4 regions of the Cedecea davisae genome follow, and region 1 is predicted to be linked to each of the others. Evidence: predicted binding sites of a transcription regulator. Region 1 holds the regulator's gene; each other region holds the start of a gene.

Region 1 (5,035 bases):
ACGTGATTAAAGCAGAACGCGTAGAAAAAGATGCGGAAGGCAATATCACCGAACTGTACTGCACCTACGATCAGGAAACTCTGAGCAAAGATCCTTCAGACGGGCGTAAAGTTAAGGGTGTTATTCACTGGGTTAGCGCCGCGCACGCGCTGCCGGTGGAAATCCGTCTGTACGATCGCCTGTTCAGCGTGGCTAACCCGGGCGCGGCGGAAGATTTCCTGGCGACCATCAACTCTGAGTCGCTGGTTATCAAGCAGGGCTTCGTTGAGCCAAGCCTGCAAACTGCGGAAAAAGGCAAGGCCTACCAGTTTGAGCGCGAAGGCTACTTCTGCCTCGATAGCCGCTACACCACGGCGGAAAAACTGGTGTTTAACCGCACCGTTGGTCTGCGCGATACCTGGGCGAAAGTCGGCGAGTAACCGCCGTTTATCGCTTCACCGAAACGCCGCTTTATGCGGCGTTTTTTCTTTCTGAAAACACTCCTTTAACCATTCATACACATTCGCGTTGCGAATTAATTCTCATTTACAGAGCCTGAAAATACCCTCTTTTTTATTCCTGTTTATCCCGTAATCTTCTGACTCATATAATGAAAGCGCTCTCAAAAGTTTTTTATATGGCTAATCAATGAAATGAAGGATGAAGAATCCGTGGTGTGAAATTGTTACAAATGCACATAGATTATGTGCTCTCTGTCATACTCCAGGAAATCTCTCATACAAAGTCATTGATAATTCGCGTCGCGAAAAATAGTCTATGAGCAGCAGTAATGCGGGTGAGTAATGTAAAAACCGCTTTTTAGCCGTCAGGCAATTTTACTTTTTTCGTCCATGACGCTTTTCACGTCAGGCGATGATTTTTACGTCAAAGAGGAATTTAATTATGCGTACGTTTAGTGGCAAACGTAGTGCGCTTGCTCTTGCTATTGCAAGCGTTACCGCTCTTTCAGGCTTTGTTGTTGCTCCGCAGGTTAGCGCGGCTGGTTTTGTTGATGACTCAACGCTGACCGGGGGCGTCTATTACTGGCAACGTGAGCGTGACCGTAAAGATGTAGCTGACGGCAAATACAAAACCAACCTGTCACACTCCACCTGGAACGCCAACCTCGACTTCCAGTCCGGCTATGCGGCCGATATGTTTGGTCTCGATATTGCGGCATTCACCGCGATTGAAATGGCTGAAGATAGCGCCAGCGGCCACCCGAACGAAATCGCTTTCTCTTCCAAAAATAAAGGCTACAGCGAAGATTATTCCGGCGATAAGAGCGGGATCAGTCTCTATAAGGCCGCGGCTAAATTTAAATATGGCCCGGTTTGGGCGCGTGCGGGTTACATCCAGCCAACCGGCCAGACCCTGCTGGCTCCGCACTGGAGCTTTATGCCGGGTACCTATCAGGGTGCTGAAGCCGGTGCTGCCTTTGACTATGGCGATGCGGGCGCGCTGAGCTTCTCCTACATGTGGACCAACGAGTACAAGGCTCCATGGCACCTGGAAACGGATAAGTTCTATCAGAACGACAAAAAGACCAAAGTCGACTATCTGCACTCCATCGGCGCGAAGTATGACTTCAAAAATGACTTGATTCTGGAAGGGGCATTCGGCCAGGCCCAGGGCTTCGTTGACCAGTATTTTGCTAAAGCCAGCTACAAATTTGATGTTGCAGGCAGCCCTCTGAGCACCAGCTACCAGTTCTACGGCACCCGCGATAAAGCCAGCAATAATACCATCAACGATATTTACGACGGCACCGCATGGCTGCAGGCACTGACCTTCGGCTATAAAGTAGGCCAGGTTGACCTGCGTCTCGAAGGAACCATGGTTAAGGCAGAAGGCCAGCAGGGGTACTTCCTGCAGCGTATGACCCCAACCTACGCTTCCTCCAACGGCCGTCTCGACGTGTGGTGGGATAACCGCTCTGACTTCAACGCCAACGGCGAAAAAGCGGTATTCTTCGGCGCAATGTACGACCTGAGCAACTGGAACCTGCCGGGTTGGGCAGTGGGTGGCTCCTATGTCTATGCATGGGATGCGAAACCATCTACCTGGGCGCTTGATGCTGCCGGTAACCGTCAGGATCTTGCGGCCAACAAAATCAAAGAGTCTTCTTACAGTCTGGACGCGATGTACACCGTGCAGGAAGGTCGTGCTAAAGGTACGCTGTTCAAACTGCACTTTACCCAGTACGACAACCACTCAGACATCCCAAGCTGGGGCGGTGGTTACGGCAACATGTTCCAGGATGAGCGTGACGTGAAATTCATCGTTATCGCACCATTCACCATCTTCTGATGTGAAACCGGGCGCGAAAGCGCCCGATTTTGATAAGGATAGAATATGAAAAAGATTCTGCTGGTTACCGCCGTAGCCTTTAGCCTGTCCGCCTGCGTTCAGCCTGCGGCTCCGAAGGAAGACTCACGCCTGAAGCAGGCCTATAGCGCCTGTATCAATACTGCGGAAGGTAACCCGGATAAAATTGAAGCCTGCCAGAGCGTGCTGAACGTGCTGCGCCAGGAAAAACAGCACCAGGCCTTTGCCGAGAAGGAAACGGTTAACGTGCTGGACTACCAGAAATGTATCCAGGCCAGAAAAAGCGGCAATGACGAAGCGGCAAAAGTACGCTGCGACAAAATTTGGCAGGAAATTCGCGCCAACAACGGCTAAGGCTTTACTTTCTTTAGTCGATAAAAAAACCGGTGAAGCGATTCACCGGTTTTTGTTTTTTTGAGCGCCGCCGTCAGAGTAGGGCGGCGTTCGCTAAAGCGCTTTACTTCTCTTTAGGCGCGTGAGCGTTTTCGTCTTCGCGGCAGTCGCCTTCAGCGCAGTGCCCGTACAGATACAGGCTATGGTTGGTCAGGCGAATACCGTGACGAGCGGCAATTTCACGCTGGCGCAGCTCGATGGAGTCATCGCTGAATTCAATCACTTTACCGCAGTCGAGGCAGATAAGGTGATCGTGGTGATGCTGCTGGGTCAGTTCAAAAACGGACTTGCCGCCTTCAAAATTATGACGGGTCACGATCCCGGCATCGTCAAACTGGTTCAGCACGCGGTAGACCGTCGCCAGGCCAATCTCTTCGCCCATATCGATCAGTCGTTTATATAAGTCTTCCGCGCTGACGTGATGATTTACCGGCTCTTGCAGCACTTCAAGGATTTTTAATCGCGGAAGCGTGACTTTCAAGCCGGCCTTCTTTAATGCGGTATTGTTGTCAGTCATGCGGAAATTGTCCTGTTGCTTAACGATTCGCTCAAACTGCAGTGAGCGTTAAGAGTAATGCGTCTCATTATAGAACTGCTGCTTCTAAATGGGAACCGCAAGTATGGTGCAAAATAAGGCTGAAAAATCGTGGCGGCGTCGCCATTTACAGTAATTATCAGCCAAGCTATCAGGAAGACATTGTACAGGGATGTACGAGAAAGTTACAAACTTGTAGCAATTATTTTCATTGCTGCAATCTATCAAGATGGCGCAAATTCATCATTTGCGCCATTGAAATCAGGCGTTAATGATATCGGCCAGATTCAGCTCTTCAGAAACCTGCTTAACCCACTTTTCAACGCGTTCTGCGGTCAGTTCTGGCTGGCGGTCTTCGTCAATCGCCAGGCCAACAAAGTGGTCGTCATCCGCGAGGCCTTTGGAGGCTTCGAAGTGGTAGCCTGCGGTTGGCCAGTGGCCAACAATCGCCGCGCCGCGCGGTTCAATGATGTCGCGGATGGTGCCGAGCGCGTCGCAGAAGTATTCTGCATAATCTTCCTGGTCGCCGCAGCCGAACAGCGCAACCAGCTTGCCGTTGAAATCGACTTCTTCGAGGGTTGGGAAGAAATCATCCCAATCGCACTGGGCTTCGCCGTAGTACCAGGTTGGAATGCCGAGCAACAGAATGTCGAAACCTTCGAGATCTTCTTTGCTGCTTTTAGCAATGTCACGCACCTCAGCAACTTCTTTACCGAGCTGTTTTTGAATCATTTTCGCGATATTTTCGGTGTTACCGGTGTCGCTGCCGAAAAAAATGCCTACGATTGCCATGAGTAAAATAACCTCTTGAAACTAAATAGTATGCTGGCCGTTAAATGCCCACGTATAGGGCAATCATAGCAGAACAGAATCGCCAGCGGAAACAGCTATCACGCCCTGGTGCACAGTCTGCAACATGGTTTCGCTCACCGTTTTATGATTTCAGATTTCTCGAAGCGCGTATAAAGCGCTTAAGCCAGCTTTTTGAGCTGCTCGAGCAACATCTCTTCGATAAGCTCACTACGGCTAATATTACGCGCGTCGGCAAGCTGGTTGAGGGCGTCGACCGCATCGTTGTTCAGTTTTAGCTCTACCCGCTTCAAACCACGCACTTTATCGCGCTTTAGCTGGTTGCGTTTATTGATACGCAGCTGCTCATCGCGCGAGAGCGGATTGGTTTTAGGCCGCCCGGGGCGACGCTCGTCCGCGAACAGATCTAATGTAGTACGGTCCGTTTGTTCTTTTGCCATGATTAGGATACTGACAGGGAATTCTGGCTGCAGGGGCAGGGTGCCGGTGCAATTAAGCGCGCCATCATACATCAGCGCGCCATTCGCGCCAACGCGTTAGCGACTTCTGCGTCCCGGTCGTTCTGTTTTTAATCAGTTTTTCGCATCAGCGTCGATAAATCGGTGAATTGCGCGCAAAACCGCATCCGGTTTCTCGGCGTGGACCCAGTGTCCGGCTCCGGCAATCACATGGGCGCGGGCCAGAGGGAACTGCCTTAACAGCTCTTCCCGATGACTTTCGTCAACATAAGGCGAGTCGCCGCCGCGAATAAACAGCGCCGGTTTCTGCCAGGCAGGTATCGGCTGCCAGCCGACAATATGCTCATATTGTTGCCAGAGCACCGGAACGTTGAATTTCCACTCGCCGTCGGCAAAGGATTTCAGCAGGAACTGAATAACGCCCTCTTCGGCAATGTGCTCACGCATTATTTGAGCGGCCTGCTGGCGCGTTTTCACGCCTGCTTCGGTTACCGCGCGGATCCCGGCGAAAATCTCGTCGTGACGACGAACG
Region 2 (5,035 bases), 1.9 Mb from region 1:
AATAAAACGTTCCATAATGTCCTGTCTGGAAATCCAAAAAGAGCGCCAGTATAGCGAATTCAGGTTAACAATAGTGAGGCTAACGTTGTGCCCGCCCCACCTTGCCGTGCCAAAGCCTTAAATGCTCGCGAGGTCTATCTCCGGGCGCTGATACTGCGGCCAAACCAGCGCTACCAGCTCAGGGTAAGCTTCGCGGCTGAACTCATTAAAGCACTGACGCAGGTTAAGCACTTCGATATCCGTCAGCGGCACCTCTTCGCCTTCGGCGCAGCGCTTTTTGATATTGTCATAATATTTGTACACCGCCGAGTTTAAATCGCTGCAGCGGCGTTGAGCACTAAATAAAATTGGCTGTGAAGTCAGTTCTTCGATGCGCATCTTTTTAATAGTGGCATGCGTGAAATCTATATACTCACTATTAATACGCCAGTAATAGCTGGGGGTAATTTTTGACATCAACATGCCAAAATAATCCTCACGCTCTTCGCTACTGGACACTGGCTCTATTTTCCCGGAGCCATTTTTCTTTTTATTATCAGGCGAACTAAATTCCTTGCGCATTACCAGCACCGCGCATAACAAAATCAAAATTGTGACAATAGAATAAAATATGCTGTGCATAAGAAACTCCTGTTTTTTTTATTTTAGATTTGAGGCATCATACCGCGCATCTCTGAACCTGAATATTGAACCCGATATCAAAGGATCGCATGCGATGCTGCCTGAACACTTCTTACCACGGCGCTATCCTGTCGTTGCACCGTCAACGCTCCCTGCAGAATCAGAAAATAGTAACACGCCGCAAGTCGTTCAGGATAAGATTTTAACGCTGGAAAAAACCATCCTTAGCGGCAGCCATTACGCCGGGCAGGCTAAGAACCGCCTGCTTGAAGAAACCGATCGCCATATAAAAGAACGCTTACTCTGTGCGGTAAGGATTGAGGCGCTGCACGCCCTGATGGAAGAACTGGTAGAAAAAGAGCTTTTTAGCGCCGCCGATTTACAGATGCTCATTGAAGATAAAACAGCGCTGGTTAACGGTAAGCAACAGGAAATTTGGGTTAATCAAATGACCCAGGAAAAACCCTGGCCGTTATGCTATTCCATTGAGGATTAATGTCATGGCACAACCTGATAAAAATCAGCCGGTATTAATCAACGCCGACGAGAATAAAGACCATCAATTTACGTTAAGTAAAAATATGGCAATACTGGTACGCCTTAAGAATGAAAATATTACCCGTAATACACAAAAGGTAACGGATATTACTTCGGCGCTGGTTGACCTTAAATGGATGAATCGTCGTGAGATTTACCCGTGGCGGGTTAAAGAAGAGGTGTACGGCGCGGTGCTGGAAGAGATTCTTAGCGGCCAACCCAGGCTTAAAGAACAGATCCTGAAGCGGCTGGAGGGCCATTACCAGCGCCTGAAAGAGCAGGAAACCGAGACGCTTTCTATTACCCGGGGTTTAGCTGAGAAGACGTGGAAAAGCTCGACGCTGTAGATTAAAACCCTCTCCCCGGCAGGGAGAGGGACGCTACTGTTACTTCGCCTTCGTGACTTCCTGGCCTACCAGACCAATCTTCAGATACCCCGCCTGGTGCAGCGTATCCATTACGTCCATCAGCGTTTCGTAGTCCACGGTTTTATCCGCACGGAAGAAAATAGTGGTGTCTTTCTTGCCTTCCGTTGCGGCTATCAGCGCGTTAACCATCGACTCTTTGCTTACCTGATCGTTACCGATAAACATCGAATGGTCTGCCTTAACCGACAGGTAAACCGGTTTTTCCGGGCGCGGCTGCGGCTGGCTGCTTGAAGCCGGAAGGTTAACCTTCACATCCACCGTTGCCAGCGGCGCTGCCACCATAAAGATGATCAGCAGAACTAACATTACGTCGATAAACGGCGTGACGTTAATTTCGTGCATTTCACCATTGTCGTCGAGATTTTCGTTTAGACGCATTGCCATGGGGCATTAACCTACACGCAGTTGCTGGGCGTTACGCACCGGACGAGGCTGTGCGTTGCCGTCCAGATCGAGGTCACGGCTTTGCAGCAGCAGAACCTGCGCCGCAACGTCGCTTAGCGTAGCTTTGTAGCTGCCTATCATACGGGCGAAGATGTTATAGATAACAACCGCCGGAATAGCGGCTACCAGGCCAACTGCCGTTGCCAAAAGCGCTTCTGCGATCCCCGGCGCAACAACAGCCAGGTTGGTAGTTTGTGACTGGGCAATACCGATAAAGCTGTTCATGATGCCCCAAACGGTGCCGAACAGGCCGACAAACGGGGAAATCGCACCGATGGTCGCCAGGAAGCCGTTCCCGCGCCCCATATGGCGCCCGACGGCCGCAACGCGGCGTTCAAGACGGAAGCCGGTACGATCTTTAATGCCTTCGTTATCTTCAACGCCGGCGGAGAGTTCCAGCTCATTCTGCGCTTCATTGATTAACAGAGTGCTGAGGCTTTTGCTGTCGAAAGCTTCCGCCGCGCTACTCGCTTCGTTAAGAGAGCGGACGTTAGCCAGCTGCTGTTGTTCGCGCTTGAGGCGACGTTTTTGGGTAATCAGCTCCACGCTTTTGCTAAAGAAGATTGCCCAGGTGACAACGGAGGCCAGAATCAGGCCAATCATCACTATCTTAACTACGATGTCAGCATGGTTGTACATGCCCCAAACGGACAGATCCGTCTGCATCAGGTTACTCGTCACGTCTTACGCTCCAGCGAGAAATAAATGTCAAAACTGAGACTAATATATCAAAAAACTATCGAATTGATAGTCGTTCTCATTAGTATTTGCAGAGTGCCCGAATTTGTTGAGTCATTCCTTGAGCTTACGCAGGAAAAGCGGCCGGTTGGCGAAATGATGACTTTTTTAGCCAACCTGAAAAAACGCCATGATGCCCTTTGCCCATTCTGTGTTAATTTACGTCCAGACATCCAGATGGTTAAACGGGGTATAAAAAATGGCGAAAAAGCACATCGAAACGGCGCTGGTGAACGCCGGGCGCAGCAAGAAATTTACCCAGGGTTCGGTTAACAGCGTTATTCAACGCGCTTCTTCTCTGGTCTTTGAGAGCGTTGAGGCCAAAAAACAGGCCACCGCCAACCGCGCGAAAGGCGAGCTGTTTTATGGCCGCCGGGGTACGTTGACCCATTTTTCTCTACAGGAAGCGATGTGCGAACTTGAGGGAGGTGCCGGATGCGCGCTGTTCCCGTGCGGAGCCGCCGCCGTCGCCAACACCATTCTGGCCTTTGTTGAACAGGGCGATCACATTCTGGTCACCGGCACGGCGTATGAACCCACCCAGGATTTCTGTAGCAAAATCCTCTCTAAGCTCGGCGTCTCAACCACCTGGTTTGATCCGGAAATTGGCCCGGCTATTGCGAGCCTCGTTCAGCCCAACACCAAAATCGTGTTTCTTGAGTCCCCCGGCTCTATCACCATGGAAGTCTACGATATCCCGGCGATTGTCCAGGCCGTCAGACGTGTTGCGCCCGAAGCCATTATTATGATCGACAACACCTGGGCCGCAGGCGTGCTGTTCAAAGCCCTCGACTTTGGTATCGATATCTCTATTCAGGCGGGCACGAAATATTTAATCGGCCACTCCGATGCGATGGTCGGCACCGCCGTGTCAAACGCCCGATGTTGGGACCAGCTTCGCGAAAACGCCTATCTGATGGGGCAAATGGTGGATGCAGATACCGCCTATATGACCAGCCGGGGAATACGCACGTTGGGCGTTCGCCTGCGCCAGCACCATGAAGGCAGCCTGAAAGTCGCCGAATGGCTGGCGCAGCATCCTCAGGTAGAAAGAGTGAACCACCCGGCGCTTCCGGGCAGTAAAGGACATGAATACTGGAAACGAGACTTTACGGGCAGCAGCGGCCTGTTTTCGTTTGTGCTGAAAAAACGGCTGAGCGACGCTGAGTATGAACAGTATCTCAATCACTTCGACTATTTCAGCATGGCCTATTCCTGGGGCGGCTATGAATCGCTTATTCTCGCTAATCAGCCCGATGAGCTGGCGGAGATCCGCCCCGCAGGCGGAGTAGACTTCAGCGGCACCCTGGTTCGCCTCCATATTGGGCTCGAAAACGTGGACGACTTGATTGCCGATCTGGCGGCAGGTTTCCAGCGTATAGCCTGATTTTTCCGCCCTGCGGCCAACGTGGAGCATTTTTTTGCCATCATCGGCGTTTTGTTGAGCCTGGGATCAAGGTGTCGCAGGCATTTTAGCGGTACAATGTGTAGAAATTAAGGTGAGCCTAAGTTGCGGGTGCAATACTCAGGCAAGCTCAATAAGCGGTTCCACAGGAATACCCATGGCTGTTATACAAAATATTGTCGAGGCGCTCTGGCATCACGATTTTGCCGCGCTGGCCGACCCCCACGTTATTGGTGTTGTTTATTGCGTTATGTTCGCAACGCTGTTTCTGGAAAATGGACTGCTTCCCGCCTCGTTTTTACCGGGAGATAGCCTGTTGCTGCTCGCGGGTGCGCTGATAGCGAAAGGGGTAATGGGATTTGTTCCGACGCTGGTTATTCTGACCGTTGCCGCAAGCCTGGGCTGCTGGCTGAGCTACTTGCAGGGCCGCTGGCTCGGCAATACCCGAACCGTAAAAGGCTGGCTGCATCAGCTCCCGACGCAATACCACCAGCGCGCGACACAAATGTTTGACCGCCACGGCCTGCTGGCATTGCTGGTTGGCCGCTTCCTGGCATTTGTACGCACCCTGCTGCCAACCATGGCGGGCATTTCCGGCCTCAGCAACCGTCGTTTCCAGTTCTTCAACTGGCTGAGCGGCCTGCTGTGGGTGGGCGTGGTAATTAGCCTGGGCTACGCCCTGAGCATGATCCCGTTCGTGAAGCGCCATGAAGACCAGGTAATGACCTTCCTGATGATCCTGCCGGTCGCCCTGCTGATTTTCGGCCTCGTCGGCACCCTGTTTGTGGTGCTGAAAAAAAAAGTTAGCGCCGCATAACCCGGTTAACCAGAGCGGATAAGGCCCTTTTATTCGCTCCGCCTC
Region 3 (5,035 bases), 2.0 Mb from region 1:
TGCCAGCCATTACCCTTACTGGAGGAAAATAAGGCATTAGGTAAAGTCTACAGCAAGGATGGTCTGACTCTGGTTGACACCCAACAAACCAATAATAAAAAAATGGCATTAGATAATGTTTTTCACAACACAAAAAACATTAGCAGCGTAGAAAAAACCCCAATATTCATCACTCTTGATGGTAAGAAAAATCTCAAGAAAGTTCTTTCTCTGAAAAAAATGGCGATGGTGGATAAAAGAATAAGTCTGGTGAATGAAACAATCGATCATTTGAGAAAAACTTTACTCTCCCAGGAGAGAGATAGCCAAAATAAGGCTTGCGTGATCAATGTTGTGTCTCACTACGAGCTTATTCCCGGCACACCCCCAGCCTTACATGATTCAATCAACGTCAAATCCCCGGAAGGAGCGATACACAGTGCTGATGGGAAAAGATCCTATCGATTAAAAAAACTAGAATTTCGCCGGGTCAGTTCGTTGCTGCTAAAAAAATCAACAATCCCTTTGCCGATTTTGAGTTTCTCCAGCACCAACGGTATTACCTATGATCAACTCCTGGGCGAGATTGACTTTCAGTACAACAACAATGGCGATATATCGCCCGCCAGCGTGAGGCGCAAACTGGCTACGCTGTACTGATAGCCAGTAAACAAAGCGCGTGTGAATAGATAAAGCTCCGGTCTGGAGGACGGCGCTTTATTGCTCACTGAGTCCGTTAATCACCAGCACTAAATCCTGAGGTTCCACACGCGGCCGCATCCTGGCGCTCAGAAAAATTCCCGCAGCCCCGTTCCAAACGGTATGAGATCGATTATCATTCCCTTTCGAAATGTTCCCCGTTCTGAAGGTCATCCATGTTCACAGTGTTTACCGCCAAAGCTCGCTGGCTGCTTGCCGCCGTTGCATTACTGAGCTGCGCGGCCCAGGCTGCACCGATTGTAGTTACCGACGTCGCCGGGCGCGAAGTTACCCTGCCAGGCCCGGCAAAACGCGTGATGCTGGCCGATGCCCGCGCCCTGCTGGCGTTGAATATCATCCACCCGAAAGATCCTCTCCAGGACGTTATCGCCTGGGATAACTCGCTAAAAACCAAAGCGCCGGATCTGGCGGAGGCCTACGCGAGAAAATTCCCGCAGGTCAGCAAAATCACCATGTTTGAAAACCCCTACTACACCGACTTCAGCGTAGAAAAAGCGGTGAGCCTGCAGCCGGATTTAATCATTTTTGATATTGGCGTCCTGCCAAAACTTAAGAACAGCGGCGTGCTGGGCCAACTGGAAAAGGTAGGTATTCCGGTACTGATTATCGATTTCCGCCAGCAGCCGCTGACCAATACCCTGCCAAGCATCGAACTGCTGGGTAAAGTGTTTGATGAGCAGAAAAACGCCGATGCTTTTATTCAGTATTACCAGCAGCGCATGAACCTGGTGCGCGAGCGCGTTGCCACTCTGAAGCCGGAGCAGCGCCCGAGCGTGTTTATTGAACGTGCGGCAGGCATTCGCGGCGACGAATGCTGCCAGACCTTCGGCAAAGGTAGCTATGGGCAGTTTATTGATACCGCCGGCGGGAATAACATCGGCAGCAAGTTGTTCCCTGAAATGAGCGGCCAGGTGAACACCGAGCAGGTTATCACCAGCAATCCGGACTTCTACCTGATGACCGGTGCCGACTGGAACCGCGGCAACCGTTCGCCTCAGGCCGTGCCGCTGGGCTACGTTGCCGATAAAGCAGTTGCAGAGCAGAAGCTCAAAGCGCTGATGAACCGCACCGGAATCAACGTGCTTACGGCGGTAAAAGAGAAGCGTGTTATGGCGATTTACCACCAGTTCTACGACTCACCGCTGAACTATATCGCCGTGGAAACCATCGCCAAATTCCTGCACCCGGATTTGTTTAAAGATATCGACCCGCAGGCCGACATCGAACAGGTGCATAAACAGTTCACCGCCCTGGACTACTGCGGCGTGTTCTGGGTAACGCCTTAATCCAACCCGAGCCGGGTCTGAAATAAAGACTCGGCTTTCTTTGCTTACTTTTCGCCTTATCCCGAATTATTCCGCAACAAAACTATTTACTTGAAAATAATTATCATTAAGATTGTCATTTCCAAAAAAATAACATAACAGCAAACCCACGTTGTAAAGGAATGATGATGCGCCCCCTCTTTCGTGTCTCTCTCTTGGCCAGTGCGATAGCCTTTGCGTTACCGACGCTTGCCGCAGAACAAACTCAAACTGATAAAACCAAAACCGAGAAACCGGCTGATGACATTACCGTCGTCGGTAACTGGCTGGATAACCCGGACAACAGCACCGTACTGCTTAACCACCCGGGTGCCCGCTCGATCGTAACCGAGCAGCAGCTGCGCGAGCAGGGTTCCGAAACCGTCGCCGATGCGCTGAAGGGCATTCCTGGCGTTCAGGTTCGCGACAGCAACGGCACCGGCGGCAGCGATATTTCCCTCAACGTTGGCGTGCGCGGCCTGACTTCGCGCCTGTCTCCACGCTCCACCATTTTGATGGACGGCGTGCCGTTGGCAGTCGCCCCTTACGGCCAGCCTCAGCTTTCTATGGCTCCGCTGGGCATCGGCAATATTCAGTCCGTTGACGTGGTTCGCGGCGGCGGTGCGGTGCGTTACGGGCCGCAAAACGTCGGCGGCGTGATTAACTTCGTCACCCGCGACATTCCAAAAGATTTTGGCGGCACCGTTAGCGCTCAGACCCAGGGCGCAAGCCACGGCGGCCTGAAAACGCTGACCAGCGCCTCCGTCGGCGGCACGTCCGATAACGGTCTGGGTGCCGAGCTGCTGTACTCCGGCCTGCACGGCCAGGGCTACCGCGACAGCAACGACAATACCGACATCGACGACTTTATGCTGAAGACGAAGTACGCCTTCACCGAACGCGATGAACTCCAGGCTAACTTCCACTATTACGATGCTAAAGCAGGCATGCCGGGCGGCCTGACCAGCGCGCAATATGCGGCTAATCCGTTCCAGTCCACCCGCGCGTGGGATCAGTTTGAAGGCCGCCGCAAGGATATGTCCTTCAAATATAAGCACAGCGAAGATGACAAGCAGCTCGAAGTCCTGACCTACTTCACCGACAGCTATCGCGGCAGCGATATCGCGCAAAAGGTGGGTAACAAAGGCCTGTTCCAGATGGGCTCCTTCCCGCGCCATTACACCACCTGGGCTTTCGAACCTTCTTATTCACAGCTGTTCCGCTTCTGGGATATGTCTCATGAAGTCACCGTCGGTTATCGTTACCTGAACGAAACTGCGGATGAAAAAGCCTTCCGCTCGACCAGCTACAACCCGGACAAAACCTGGCAACAGCCTGATGCATCGACCTATTATCAGCACACTTACGGCGGCACGGCGGCAAACGCATTTTATATTGATGATGCCATCAACGTCGGCAACTGGACCATTACGCCGGGCATGCGCTATGAAAGCATCAAGACCCACATAAGCGACGACTTTAACAACATTAGCCGCGAGAAGAACTACAGCCAGCCGCTGCCTTCTATCAGCGTGATGTACCACCTGACGGATTCCTGGAATGTCTTCACCAACGCCAGCACCTCGTTTGGCAGCATGCAATACTTCCAGCTGACCAAAGGCGGCAACGGCAGCCAGCCTGCACCGGGCCTGACGCCGGAGAAAGCGCATACCTACGAAGTGGGTACCCGCTACGACGATACGGTAATCAAAGCCGAAGCAACGCTGTTCTACATCGACTTTGACGATCAGCTGCAATACATCAGCAACACCGTGGGCTGGACTAACCTTGGCGCAACCAAACACCAGGGGATTGAGCTGGCGCTTAACTACGATCTGAGCGAGCTGAACCGCGCGCTGGACGGCGTGAGCCTTTACACGACTTATACCTACACCAAAGCCACCAGCGACAACGGCGCCTTTGCGGATAAAGACCTGCCGTATTACTCGCGCCAGGTTTACACCGTGGGCACCCGCTATGCGACCGGAGACTGGGTGTGGAATCTGGACAGCTTTGCCCAGTCTAAGCAACGCTCTCCGGGTACCGGCGATACCTACATCACCGACGAAAGCGCGGACGGCCAGTACGGCAATATCGCGGGTTATATGGTGTGGAATATGCGCGGCGAATATGACTTCGGCCCGTCTCTGTCTCACCTGAAACTGGGCGCAGGGATTAAAAACCTGTTCGATCAGCGTTATTACACCCGCTCAAGCGACAACAACTCGGGCAAATACGTTGGTGAGCCGCGAACCTTCTTCGTACAGGGTTCTATCGCGTTCTGATAAACATCCTCACCCTCTCCTGACGGAGAGGGTTTTCCCCCATCCGCCTGGAGGGGGAAACAAAGGAGATTTACTCCAGATCTCCGCCGTTGCTGGCAATCACCTTCTTATACCAGTGGAATGACTTCTTCGGCGTACGCGCAAGCGTGCCTTTTCCTGCATCATCGCGGTCAACGTAGACGAAGCCGTAGCGCTTGCTCATCTCGCCGGTAGAAGCGGAAACCAGGTCAATACAGCCCCAGGAGGTATAGCCCATCACCGGGATGCCATCCTCAATTGCCTCGCCCATCGCCTTAATATGCTCACGCAGATAGCTAATGCGGTATTCGTCGTCAACTTCCCCCTTCGCATTTAGCTCGTCCTTCGCGCCCAGCCCGTTTTCCACCAGGAACAGCGGCTTCTGGTAACGGTCATACATCATATTCATGGTAATGCGCAGGCCAAGCGGGTCGATGCCCCAGCCCCATTCGCTGAAAGTAATATGCGGGTTCTTGAGCGACTTAATGATATTAGCCGGATTAGTATTCCCCTCGTTCATGTCTGCTGAAGCACAGCGCGAGGCGTAATAGCTGAAGGAGACGAAGTCTACGGTATTTTTCAGGATCTCCGCGTCGCCCGGCTCGATCACAATCTCAATACCTTTCTCACGGAACATGCGTCCGGCATAGGCCGGGTAAGCCCCACGAGCCTGAACATCAATAAAGAACAGGTTTTCACGATCTTTTTCCAGCGCAGCCCAAACATCCT
Region 4 (5,035 bases), 620 kb from region 1:
GCGCCTGCGGCCGGGAGTACTTCCTGGTACTGGCGGAGCGAAATATCGCAGTAGACAGCCAGCGGATTTTCCAGCCCGAAAGGGCAAACGCCGCCGACCGGATGCCCGGTCCAGTTCACCACCTCATCGCTGCTCAACATACGCGCTTTAGCGCCGAATGTTTCCTTAAGCTTTTTATTATCCAGGCGGGCATCGCCCTTCGCGACAATCAGTATGATGTCGTTTTTAACCTTGAGCGACAGGGTCTTGGCGATTTGCCCGGCTTCAACATTATGGGCGGCGGCGGCAAGTGCGACGGTAGCGGTGCTTTGATTTAGTTCGATAATATTAATATCGGGGGCATGGTCGGCGAAGAATTGCCGCACGGACTGCAAACTCATGATTTTCTCCTGATCCAGGTGGCAAATAATTTCGCATAAGCTTGTACTTTCTGTAAACCGCTTATACTTATCTCACACCCTCCTTGTCAGAAATTTCTGGATCTCCTTCACAATCACTGAAACCGGTTGCAGTAACCGGTTGCAGTAATGATTGGCGCGAGGAATACTGATTTCGTAACCCCCCTGTACCTAATAATTAGAGTCGTCTATGAAACGTATCCTCTTATGCTGTGCCGCTGGTATGTCTACCAGTATGGTCGTGAACAGGATGAAACAAGCCGCCATGGAGCAACGGATTGACGTTGAGATAAAAGCGGTGGGTATCGAAGAGTTCACGGATGTTATGCCTGAATTTGATTGCTGTTTACTCGGTCCGCAGATCAAATATCGTCTGGAAGATTTTAAGGCTCAGGCCGCTCCCAAACGTATCCCGGTCACGGTCATTAACTCTATGGATTACGGAATGATGCGCGGCGACAGAATTCTCGCCGATGCACTCGCGTTGATAGCCTGACAGGAGAGCCACCATGTCTTCCAACCATGCTGCATTTAATTTAATTTTTCGTTTTGTTGAAAACTACGTTAGCCCGGTCGCTGGCCGCATTTCTTCCCAGCGCCACGTGATGGCTATCCGCGACGGTTTCATTTCGGCGATGCCGTTTATGATTGTCGGCTCGTTCCTGCTGGTGTTCGCTTACCCGCCGTTCTCTCCAACCACTACGTGGGGGTTTGCCCGCGCATGGCTGGATCTGGCGAAGCAGTTTGAAGGCCAGATCCTGACGCCGTTTGATATGACGATGGGCATCATGTCTATCTATATTTGCGCGGCCATTGCCTACAACCTCGGCAAGCATTATGTGAAGTCTCACGGTCTCGACCCGTTTATGTGCGCCATGCTGTCCCTGATGGCTTTCCTGGTGGTGGCTGCGCCGAAAACTAAAGGCACGCTGCCGGTGGATAGCCTGGGTGGAACCGGGATTTTCACCGCCATTCTGGTGGCAATTTACTGCGTAGAGATGATGCGCTTCCTGAAGGCACACAACATCGGTATTAAACTGCCGGACCAGGTGCCGCCGATGATCAAAAACTCCTTTGACCTGCTGATCCCGGTGCTGGTTGTCGTGCTCACGCTGTATCCGCTGAGCCTGTTTATTCAGTCTCAGTTCGATATGCTGATCCCTCAGGCTATTATGGCGCTGTTCAAACCTCTGGTTTCCGCCGCGGACTCGCTGCCTGCGATTTTACTGGCGGTGTTGATTGCTCACCTGCTTTGGTTCGCTGGCATCCACGGAGCGGCTATCGTTTCCGGCATGCTGCAAATGTTCTGGCTGACCAACCTCGGCCTGAACCAGGGCGCGCTGGCCGCCGGTGCGCCGCTGCCGCACATTTTCATGGAGGCCTTCTGGACCTTCTTTATCGTAGTTGGCGGTTCCGGCGCGACGATGGGGCTGGTTATTTGCTACCTGCGCAGCAAATCGGCCCACCTGCGTTCTATCGGCCGTCTGAGCATTGTTCCGACCTGCTTTAACATTAACGAACCGGTTATCTTCGGGACGCCTATCGTGATGAACCCGGTGTTCTTCATTCCGTTCCTGCTGGCGCCGATGGTTAACGCCGTGCTGGCGTGGGGAGCGATGAAGCTTGACCTGATTGGCCGCGTGATTTCCGTCGTGCCGTGGACTGCACCGGCTCCAATTGGCGCAGCCTGGGCGCTGGGCTGGGACTTCCGCGCTGCGATTCTGGTTATTCTGCTGGCCTGCGTGTCGTCCATCATCTACTTCCCGTTCTTCAAAGTGTATGAGAAGCAGCTGCTGGAGCAGGAAAAAGAAGAAGCACAAAGAGCGAGCGAGGAAGGAAACCAACAGCTGGCTTAATCGATAAAACAGAGTCAAAACGGCGGGGAAACCCGCCGTTTTCTATTTTAAGGTACAGTCGCCGCAGCTTTGTACATCGGGCAGCTTGTAGCGCTGGCAACAGGTGCGGCGAACCAGAACCCCTTCGCGCGGGATTACCGTGCGGTATAACGGGTTATCCAGGCCGCAGGAGAGCTGTTTTTCAAAAAAGCAGGCGTTAACCAGCAGGGCGTGAGTTTCATCCTTGAGGAGCGGCTTGAGTTCTCCTAAGAACCAGTTCACCAGATAGCCTGTGTTACTCCAGATAAGCTTACCGTTGATATCGCCGCTGGCTTCCAGCGCATCCACAACCGGGATTAAAACATCGGCGATTAGTTTTTCCACGCGCTGGCGCGGAGCAAGGGAGCTTAGCTGCACATCTTCTTCAGCGTTTATCCAGAAACTTGCGGCGCGGCCCGTTTCATGGAAATCGACGTATATCCGTTCCGGGGCCAGGCTGAGCGCTTTGCGCTGGGCCAGGAGCGCCATCATCAGCGGCGGCACCAGCAGGCCAATATACCACTGCGCCCAGAGCGATTTCAGCGGCTTATGTTCACGCGATTGATGCGGCTGATTGCGGTAGATATGGTCGCCATAGGCTGCTATCAGAGAAGCCAGTATCGCCGGTTGACGCCATCGGCTCAGCGGCATGGCACTGGCCGGAGCAGGTTCATTTAGCTTAACGATGTCGTTGAAGTAAGAACGATGGGTGGCGAAATAGTCGCGCAAAGCTTCCGCCAGCGGTGGGGGCGCCGGAGGCCACGGGAGAATAAAACACCCGCCGTCATCGCTAAGCTGAAGGGATTGAAGCGCCATGTTCTCGTCAGAAGCCAATCTAAATGATAATGATTAGCAATCCTAACCATGGGGCAAATCATTGGCAAGATGATTTCGCTGCTGTTGCTTCAATCGCCGGGTTCAGGCTCAGATTATTTCGCGGCGAACTTGTATGCCGTTTTGCCGTCAGGGAAGAAAGAGTAGGTGACATACATCGGAATCGCGCGGCCGCAGGCATCAAAATTCCACGCTTCCCTGGCTGAGCCCGAGATAAGCGCGGTTCCGGCAGCGTTGGTACGAATATCATCAGATTTACTGACCAGCGCTACGCTAACGGATTTGGGCTTTTCCCGGCAGCCGCTGGTGATGGGCAGCATGGGGATGAGATGTTGTAAAACGTAAGCCGGATCGCTGGTGAGCGGCTGGCCTTTTACCTGGAGTTTGCCGGGGCTGCTGGTGGAGCAGGCGGTGAGCAGAAGAGCGGGAAGAACGATAGCCGCAGGCAAAATTTTATTCATTGTTATTCCTCAGAGATACGGTGTATTGCCGCTGGCGGCATATTGTTATTGTTTGAAATATGAACAATAAGCCGCCGGGATGCAACCCCGCAATCTCTGAGGAAAGCGGTTAACTCACGCTTGCCATTTGGCTGGTGAGAATACTGTTGCGTCCCTGGTTTTTGGCCTGATAGAGCGCTTTGTCCGCCAGGCTCAGGGCGTTTTCGATATCCTCGTCCGGCAGTGGCGCAAGGCCAATGCTCACGGTCACGTTGGTGGCGACTTCGTTATTGAACATGTGGGGAATATCGAGATCGTTAACGCGCTGGCGGATCCTCTCCGCGGCCTGGAGCGCCCGCTCGCCGTCAATATGGGTCAACATCACCATAAATTCTTCGCCGCCGTAGCGGGTAACGATGTCCCTCGAACGTACCGCATCGCGAATAGCGGCCGAAACGCGGATCAAAGCCTGATCGCCCATCGCGTGGCCGTAATGATCGTTGTAGGACTTGAAGTAGTCGATATCCAGCAGCAACACATAATGGTTGCCGGGGCCGGAAGCCCGAAGGTGTTCCAGCCGGTTCTGGAAACCACGGCGGTTGTACAGGCCGGTTAACGGGTCGAGCATACTGAGGCCGTTGAGCGTCTCTTTTTCTTCCACCAGCTTATTCATCAGACGCTGCGTGAAGCGGTCGTTACGCTTTTGAATAATATGCTGAATGGTAATGCCGATAGCCGGTAGGGCGATGGAGTAAAGCACCCGCAGCCAGTGATCGACGCTGTCCAGCCACAGCACCGTCAGCGCGACCGGCAGGCTATGCAGCAGAAAGGCGACGATGTTGTTGATAAAGGAAATAGCGCCGATAAACAGCACCGACATCAGGCTTATCACCAGGAATGAGGCATCAACATCGCCGAGAGCGTTGTTTTTAATGAATATATGCAACGCCCAGAGCAGGCCAATTAGCAACGAGACCATATTCAGGTTAATCAGCAGCTTTTTATTCAGCAACTGCCAGCCGAGCAGCGTCACGCTAAGCAGCAGGATAATCACCACCGGCGGCGTTACGCGCATTACCGGGTTCACCGGAAATAACATCGAGAAGGCTGCTGATATGGCATTGAGTAGCAAAAATAAACGTAATGAAAGCAGATGCTTTGCTTTGAGTAGTGCTCGCCAGGTCTGGGCTGTCATAGGGATGGTTATGTCTTGGGTAAGAACGTCTGGTGTTGTGTGTGTTGTCTAAAAAAAAGCGGGTAGTTTGCTTTTTTGGTAACTATTGGAATTTTTATATGGCGTATTAACGCCGGCGCTCAATCTATCACCTTACTGAAAATCTGTCATTAAATGCCGGGTAAACTCCGGCTATTTCAGCGATAGCCCTGATACGTTTTCTCGCTGACAGTTGAGAATTTTTATCATATGATATTGGTTATCATTATCATGATTGGGATGCTGAAATGCTGCAACGACGACTCGAAGGTGGCT

The links. Region 1 encodes Fur, which represses iron uptake genes when iron is present. Its sites were predicted from a motif close to ATAATAATGAGAACNACTATCAA; they were not measured.
Region 2: the regulator Fur is predicted to act here: its motif matches at 2,775-2,797, upstream of exbB (tol-pal system-associated acyl-CoA thioesterase).
Region 3: the regulator Fur is predicted to act here: its motif matches at 2,076-2,098, upstream of ACG1VR_RS07555 (TonB-dependent siderophore receptor).
Region 4: the regulator Fur is predicted to act here: its motif matches at 3,106-3,128, upstream of fhuF (siderophore-iron reductase FhuF).

The regions. Positions count from the first base shown of each region.
Region 1 covers NZ_CP172054.1:3,541,626-3,546,660, reverse strand. Annotated here, with positions in the region: gene glnS (glutamine--tRNA ligase) at 1-419, shown strand, start outside; gene chiP (chitoporin) at 883-2,289, shown strand; gene chiQ (ChiQ/YbfN family lipoprotein) at 2,335-2,661, shown strand; gene fur (ferric iron uptake transcriptional regulator) at 2,765-3,217, opposite strand; gene fldA (flavodoxin FldA) at 3,497-4,027, opposite strand; gene ybfE (LexA regulated protein) at 4,207-4,485, opposite strand; gene ybfF (esterase) at 4,618-5,035, opposite strand, start outside.
Region 2 covers NZ_CP172054.1:516,632-521,666, reverse strand. Annotated here, with positions in the region: gene ACG1VR_RS02975 (TIGR00645 family protein) at 1-15, opposite strand, end outside; gene ACG1VR_RS02970 (ESA_00282 family adhesion-associated protein) at 118-621, opposite strand; gene ACG1VR_RS02965 (hypothetical protein) at 716-1,117, shown strand; gene ACG1VR_RS02960 (cytoplasmic protein) at 1,122-1,505, shown strand; gene exbD (TonB system transport protein ExbD) at 1,545-1,970, opposite strand; gene exbB (tol-pal system-associated acyl-CoA thioesterase) at 1,977-2,711, opposite strand; gene metC (cystathionine beta-lyase) at 2,968-4,155, shown strand; gene yghB (DedA family general envelope maintenance protein YghB) at 4,331-4,990, shown strand.
Region 3 covers NZ_CP172054.1:1,507,817-1,512,851, reverse strand. Annotated here, with positions in the region: gene ACG1VR_RS07565 (hypothetical protein) at 1-639, shown strand, start outside; gene ACG1VR_RS07560 (ABC transporter substrate-binding protein) at 855-1,985, shown strand; gene ACG1VR_RS07555 (TonB-dependent siderophore receptor) at 2,153-4,288, shown strand; gene ACG1VR_RS07550 (6-phospho-beta-glucosidase) at 4,359-5,035, opposite strand, start outside.
Region 4 covers NZ_CP172054.1:4,166,609-4,171,643, reverse strand. Annotated here, with positions in the region: gene ACG1VR_RS19890 (YbaK/EbsC family protein) at 1-380, opposite strand, end outside; gene ACG1VR_RS19885 (PTS sugar transporter subunit IIB) at 589-894, shown strand; gene ACG1VR_RS19880 (PTS sugar transporter subunit IIC) at 908-2,254, shown strand; gene fhuF (siderophore-iron reductase FhuF) at 2,297-3,088, opposite strand; gene ACG1VR_RS19870 (hypothetical protein) at 3,202-3,567, opposite strand; gene ACG1VR_RS19865 (GGDEF domain-containing protein) at 3,677-4,741, opposite strand; gene ACG1VR_RS19860 (DUF1435 domain-containing protein) at 5,008-5,035, shown strand, end outside.